Anaerobacillus alkaliphilus: one gene and its partner. The protein of the gene in region 2 binds, or shares a complex with, the protein of the main gene of each other region. Links are inferred from orthologs where the notes say so. Each region holds a gene or a part of one and is shown on either strand. Other genes may lie near its edges. The genes, in order: rpsG and tig.

Region 1 (3,175 bases), on a different replicon or contig from region 2:
ACGGATTGTTTCACGGTAAGCTACCTGTGGAGCACCTACGTTAGCTTCAACTTTAAATTCACGACGCATACGGTCAACGATGATATCTAAGTGAAGCTCACCCATACCAGCGATGATCGTTTGACCAGTTTCTTCATCAGTGTGAGTTTTGAACGTTGGATCTTCTTCAGCAAGCTTCGACAGTGCCATACCCATTTTATCTTGGTCAGCCTTAGATTTAGGCTCAACAGATAATGAGATAACTGGCTCTGGGAATTGCATTGATTCTAAGATAACAGCGTTTTTCTCGTCACATAATGTGTCACCAGTAGTTGTATCTTTAAGACCTACTGCTGCTGCGATGTCACCTGCGTAAACCATTGAGATTTCCTCACGTGAGTTTGCATGCATTTGTAGGATACGTCCAATTCTTTCACGCTTACCTTTAGTAGAGTTAAGTACATAAGAACCTGAGTTAACTGTACCAGAGTAAACACGGAAGAATGTAAGTTTCCCAACATAAGGGTCAGTCATAACTTTGAATGCAAGTGCAGAGAATGGTGCATCGTCACTTGACTCACGAGTTACTTCTTCTTCAGAATCAGGTAAAATACCTTTGATTGATGGAACGTCTGTTGGAGCAGGTAAGTATTCAAGAACAGCGTCTAGTAATAACTGAACACCTTTGTTCTTAAATGCAGATCCACAAACTACTGGATAGAATTCAACGTTAGTTGTGCCTTTACGGATAGCCGCTTTAAGCTCTTCTTTCGTGATTTCTTCACCATCTAAGTACTTCATCATTAATTCTTCTTCTAATTCTGCAGCACCTTCAATTAACTTTGTACGCCACTCTTCAGCTAATTCCTTATATTCTTCAGGAATTTCTTTAGCGTCTGTACGTGTTCCTAGATCATCTTCGTAGAAGTATGCAACGTTTTCTACAAGGTCGATAATTCCAGTGAATTGATCTTCAGCACCGATTGGTAATTGGATTGGGTGTGCATTAGCACCAAGACGATCATGTAATGTTCCTACTGAGTATAGGAAATCAGCACCGATCTTATCCATTTTATTTACGAAAACTACACGAGGTACACCATATGTAGTTGCTTGACGCCAAACTGTTTCTGTTTGTGGTTCTACTCCTGATTGTGCATCTAGTACCGCAACAGCGCCATCAAGTACACGTAAAGAACGTTCAACTTCAACTGTGAAGTCTACGTGTCCTGGTGTATCGATGATGTTGATACGGTGACCTTTCCACTGAGCAGTTGTAGCAGCAGATGTGATTGTAATACCACGCTCTTGCTCTTGCTCCATCCAGTCCATTTGTGAAGCTCCTTCATGAGTTTCACCAATTTTATGGATACGGCCTGTATAGAAAAGAATACGTTCAGTACATGTTGTTTTACCAGCATCGATGTGAGCCATGATACCGATATTACGTGTCTTTTCTAAGGAGAACTCTCTTGCCATAGGTTTCTTTCTCCTTCCTAATGTTGAAAAAATTTGGGTTGTATATAGCTTAACAAGCCTGACGATAGACGTTCAACTTAGGGTTGAACGTCCGTCCGACTTTTCTAGCTATAAATATATAAAAATTGCTTTTAATTCTACCAACGGTAGTGAGCGAATGCTTTGTTCGCTTCTGCCATTTTGTGCGTGTCTTCACGCTTCTTAACAGATGCTCCAGTGTTGTTAGCAGCATCCATGATTTCGTTAGCTAAACGCTCTTCCATCGTTTTTTCTCCACGAAGACGAGAGTAGTTAACTAACCAACGAAGTCCTAACGTCGTACGACGCTCAGGTTTAACTTCGATCGGCACTTGATAGTTAGCACCACCAACACGGCGAGCTTTAACTTCAAGAACTGGCATGATGTTTTTAATAGCTTGTTCAAAAACTTCCATTGGATCATTTCCAGTACGTTCTTGAACTAGGTCAAACGCTCTATATAAAATAGTTTGCGCTACTCCTCTTTTACCGTCAACCATGATACGGTTGATAAGACGAGTTACTAACTTTGAATTATAAAGCGGATCAGGTAATACATCTCTACGAGCTACAGGTCCTTTACGAGGCATTATTTCCCCTCCTTTCAATCTTAAAACATCTATTTTAATTTAATTTATTTTTTCGCAGCTGTTTTACCAGCTTTTGGTCTCTTTGTTCCATACTTAGAACGACCTTGCATACGGTTCTGTACTCCAGCTGTATCTAGAGCTCCACGTACGATGTGGTAACGAACCCCTGGTAAGTCTTTTACACGACCACCGCGAATAAGTACTACGCTGTGCTCTTGTAGGTTGTGACCAATACCTGGGATGTATGCAGTAACCTCAATTCCGTTTGTTAAACGTACACGAGCATACTTACGTAATGCTGAGTTCGGTTTTTTCGGAGTCATAGTACCAACACGAGTACATACACCACGTTTTTGCGGTGAAGATTGGTTAGTTTGTGACTTCTTGAAGCTATTGTAACCTTTGTTTAACGCAGGTGAGTCAGACTTTTTAACTTTATCTGTACGACCTTTACGTACCAATTGGTTAATTGTAGGCATTTGATTTCCTCCTTCCTAAAACTATTTTAAAGACCACTGAGCCAGGTGGTTCATTTTTCTCCAAAAGTAACGTTTTTGCCAAGGGTTAAACCCCTAGCAAAAACGTATTTACTTTATAATCGCTACAGTGGCTGCTGAAACATCAATTCCACAAGCTTTTCCAAGCTTTTTCATGGATTGAACTTTTATGGTAGGGACGTCTTTTTTCTCGGCTAATGCCAGGACTTTATGAACTACTTTGTAGTCGGCGTCACTTGCAATATATAGCTCTGTAACAATCCCATCCTCTAAAGCTTTAAGTGTTTGTTTCGTGCCAATTACTTTTTCCTTAGCCTGTGCTACTTTTTCATAAGACATTATTTTATCCTCCAAAGTATCAGGTTCTTTAACGCACTCAGATATAATACCATCCTTTATGCATCAGTGTCAACACTATTTAGTCATGAAGTACAATTTCTTTTTCATTCTCAAGTGCTTCTACTTCTTTTTCCTCTTGGCCTTCAAGCTTTAGATCAATATTACGGTATCTTGTCATACCAGTACCAGCTGGAACTAGCTTACCGATAATTACATTCTCTTTCAGACCAAGAAGCTCATCTCGCTTACCTTTAATTGCTGCATCCGTAAGAA
Region 2 (3,287 bases):
GATGCTTTCTCCCACCTTGTGGTGGAACACTTGCTGTTGTACCTTCAAGAATTTTCAATAATGCTTGCTGGACACCTTCACCTGATACATCTCTAGTAATTGATGGGTTCTCCGATTTACGAGCAACCTTGTCAATTTCATCAATATAAATAATCCCTTTTTCAGCCTTTTCAACATCATAATCAGCAGCTTGGATTAGTTTTAATAAGATGTTCTCAACATCTTCACCAACATACCCAGCTTCTGTTAAACTCGTTGCATCAGCGATAGCAAACGGCACGTTTAGAATACGAGCCATTGTTTGAGCAAGAAGTGTTTTACCGCTTCCTGTTGGTCCAATCATACAAATATTACTTTTTGAAAGTTCAACTTCATCGCCTTTTTGGCCTGAGTTAATACGTTTATAGTGGTTATAAACTGCTACTGATAAAGTTTTCTTTGCTTGTTCTTGACCGATTACATAGTCATCTAAGATTTCTCTGATTTCCTTTGGCTTAGGAATATCTTGAAAATCTACTTCTTCTTCAGTGCCAAGCTCTTCTTCAACAATTTCTGTACAAAGCTCGATACATTCATCACATATATATACGCCAGGTCCGGCGACAAGCTTTCTTACTTGGTCTTGTGTTTTACCACAGAAAGAACATTTAAGTTGACCTTTTTCATCATTAAATTTAAACATAAACATTTCACCCCTCAAAGTTAGTTCTATATCTTCACATATGTTTACTAAAATTGACTTGACTTACATCCGTATTTCATTATGTATTGAATTTTAACATAGTTACATGAATAAGCGCTAATAGAAGCACCTATACTTCTCAAATTATATGTATTTTCGTTGTTAAATAAAACTTTATATTGTAAACCAAATGCTTTTAAAGAATATGTAAAGATATAAATAAGTATATGTATTTAGTTCAATTTTTACCTCTCTTTTCCCTCCTTAATCAGCAGAAAAACTTGGCAGTATGTATTGAAAAGAAACATAGAGTAAATATTTTACATTACTTTAGTATAAAACAAGGCACGATAAGATCGCGCCTTGTTCATATTTATTATTACGCAGATTTGCTGTTTTCTACAAGGAAATCTACTGCTTTACGTACTTTTAAGTCAGCTTTTAAAGCATCAATTCCGCCTTGCATTGCTAGAATTTGTTTTAACTCATCTACAGAACGTTGGTAAAGTTCTGCCATTTTTTCTAATTCAGCATCAACATCTGCATCAGATACTTCAAGTTTTTCTGCTTCTGCAATTGCTTCAAGAGTTAAGTTGATACGAACTCTCTTATCAGCATCTCCTTTAAACTGTTCACGCATACCATTTTCATCTTGACCAGAGAACTGGTAGTACATGTCTAAGCTTAATCCTTGCGACTGTAAGCGTTGACCAAACTCTTCTAACATGCGATCAACTTCAGTAGCAATCATTGCTTCAGGAATATCAACTGTTGAGTTTTCAGCAGCTTTTTCAACTAACGTATCACGTTTGTGGTGATCTGCTTCAGTTGCTTTGTCTTGAGTCATTTTTTCTTTGATATCTGCTTTTAACGCATCCAAAGTTTCAACTTCTTCATTAACATCTTTTGCAAACTCATCATCTAAGTTTGGAAGTTGCTTACGTTTAATATCATGAACTGTTACTTTAAATACAGCTGGCTTTCCAGCAAGGTCAGTTGCATGGTACTCTTCTGGGAATGATACTTCAACGTCTTTTGATTCTCCAGACTTAACACCTACTAATTGCTCTTCAAAACCTGGAATGAAAGATCCTGAACCGATTTCTAATGAGTAATTTTCACCTTTACCACCTTCGAAAGCAACTCCATCAACAAAACCTTCGAAGTCGATAACTGCTGTATCACCATTTTCGATAGTTCCATCTTCAACAACGGTTAATTCTGCATGCTTTTCTTGAAGACGTTTTAATTCTAACTCAACATCCTCGTCCGTTACAGTTGTTTCCAATTCTTCAACTTCTAAACCTTTATATTCACCAAGTTGTAATTCTGGCTTAACTGTTACAGTAGCCTTAAAGACTAAGTTTTGACCTTTGCCCATTTGCTCAACGTCAATTTCAGGACGGTCAACTGGCTCGATCTTTGTTTCAGTAATTGCTGCAGCATATGCACTTGGTAATAAGATGTCTAAAGCATCTTGATATAGAGACTCTACACCAAAACGTTGTTCGAACATTGCACGAGGAATTTTCCCTTTACGGAATCCCGGTACATTTACTTTCCCTACTACTTTTTTGAATGCTTGATTTAAAGCATCATCAACTTGTGCAGCTTCTACTTCAATTGTAAGAACGCCTTGGTTTCCTTCTAACTTTTCCCATTTTGCAGTCATTTATTCTTTCCCTCCAACATTTTCATTCGTGTTAAGTATTTGTGGTATTTAAGACTAGGCTTGTTTCTTATGTAATAACAAAAACCTAAATTTTTTCCATACTTTATGACAAAGCACGAAAAGTATATGCTAATCCACCTTTTACAACCACTCTATTATAACATACAGCTATAGCATTTCAACTGTCAGATATTAGTTTTACAGATAGTCTTTAGACATACGAAAAAACAGATATGTATTTAAACACCTTTAAACGTTTCCTGCTCAATTATGTTAATTTTCAAGGAACATTGTTGCACCTCAGCTACTTTCACTCCATATTGGTTTGCTAAATGACGCTCATCTTCCTCAATACCCGTCATTTCTGCACCTGTTTTATGTAGGGCAGCAGCCCATATGGATGGGGTAAAAGGTTCTGGTGAAAACGGGTAAAGTGCCAAAAGATAATGGCTCCATAACTGACGTACCACATCAAATAAGCTAGGGTTATCATTTTCTAGATGCCGAGCTACAATCGTCAATGTCTCATTTCTAAATTCCTCATTTAATTCGTGATCTATTTCAGAAATGTTTATATCTAACACTTTACCGAACTTATGTATTTCAATGTTTTCTTCCACTTTTTTTTCTTTTAAAAGCTGTAAAATCAAACTCTTTAAAATAGGGTCTTGCTTACCATCTTTCAAAAAGTCCTTCACAGACTCAAAGAAAATATGGTTTGACTTTTTACCAAGCATCTGAATAGCTATCCACTGTTTTTCTGGAGAACCTTCATTAAGCATGAGTATAAGTTCTTCTGAAGCAAATTGGATATCGTCAGCAATCTCTATTGGAGTACCATCATCGACCATTTGGCGGCTAAAATGTAACAAATGGTAAAACGATTCTGCTAGGTTAGCTGGAAGCTTTTCTTCTTCCATTATCCCTTCAAGC

Evidence for each region.
Region 1: the proteins of tig (region 2) and rpsG are in contact, whole or in part, in a crystal structure (PDB 3GTY), measured with the Thermotoga maritima proteins. The link is inferred for Anaerobacillus alkaliphilus from one-to-one orthologs. Residues at the interface, in WP_004081061.1 of Thermotoga maritima: Glu122, Val124, Val129, Leu130, Tyr133, Glu188, Gly259, Ile262, Tyr263, Glu266, Ser270, Glu273, Gln274, Glu277, Arg308, Gln311, Ile312, Ser315, Tyr316, Glu325, Arg329, Arg336, Leu363, Phe366, Trp367, Arg373, Leu377, Arg381, Leu384, Glu387; in WP_004081843.1 of Thermotoga maritima: Lys34, Lys52, Lys55, Glu59, Arg62, Gln63, Glu66, Asn67, Lys69, Val71, Arg95, Ala109, Lys110, Lys111, Gly112, Arg113, Pro114, Glu117, Glu121, Ile124, Ala125, Tyr127, Asn128, Asn129, Thr130, Gly131, Lys135, Asp139, Arg142, Met143.

What each region holds. Positions count from the first base shown.
Region 1 is NZ_QOUX01000019.1:24,367-27,541, reverse strand. What follows is about bases 332-3,175. They hold rpsG (30S ribosomal protein S7), read right to left. Parts: upstream 2,067-3,175; coding sequence 1,596-2,066; downstream 332-1,595. Other genes in these bases: rpoC (DNA-directed RNA polymerase subunit beta'), read right to left, coding at 2,982-3,175; DS745_RS04480 (50S ribosomal protein L7ae-like protein), read right to left, coding at 2,654-2,902; rpsL (30S ribosomal protein S12), read right to left, coding at 2,111-2,545; fusA (elongation factor G), read right to left, coding at 332-1,458. Outside these bases: more of fusA, read right to left, coding at 1-331.
Region 2 is NZ_QOUX01000046.1:792,059-795,345, forward strand. Bases 209-3,164 are described here. They hold tig (trigger factor), read right to left. Parts: upstream 2,355-3,164; coding sequence 1,062-2,354; downstream 209-1,061. Other genes in these bases: clpX (ATP-dependent protease ATP-binding subunit ClpX), read right to left, coding at 209-682; DS745_RS19085 (tetratricopeptide repeat protein), read right to left, coding at 2,594-3,164. In the rest of the region: more of clpX, read right to left, coding at 1-208; more of DS745_RS19085, read right to left, coding at 3,165-3,287. UniProt on the Bacillus subtilis protein: Involved in protein export. Acts as a chaperone by maintaining the newly synthesized protein in an open conformation. Functions as a peptidyl-prolyl cis-trans isomerase.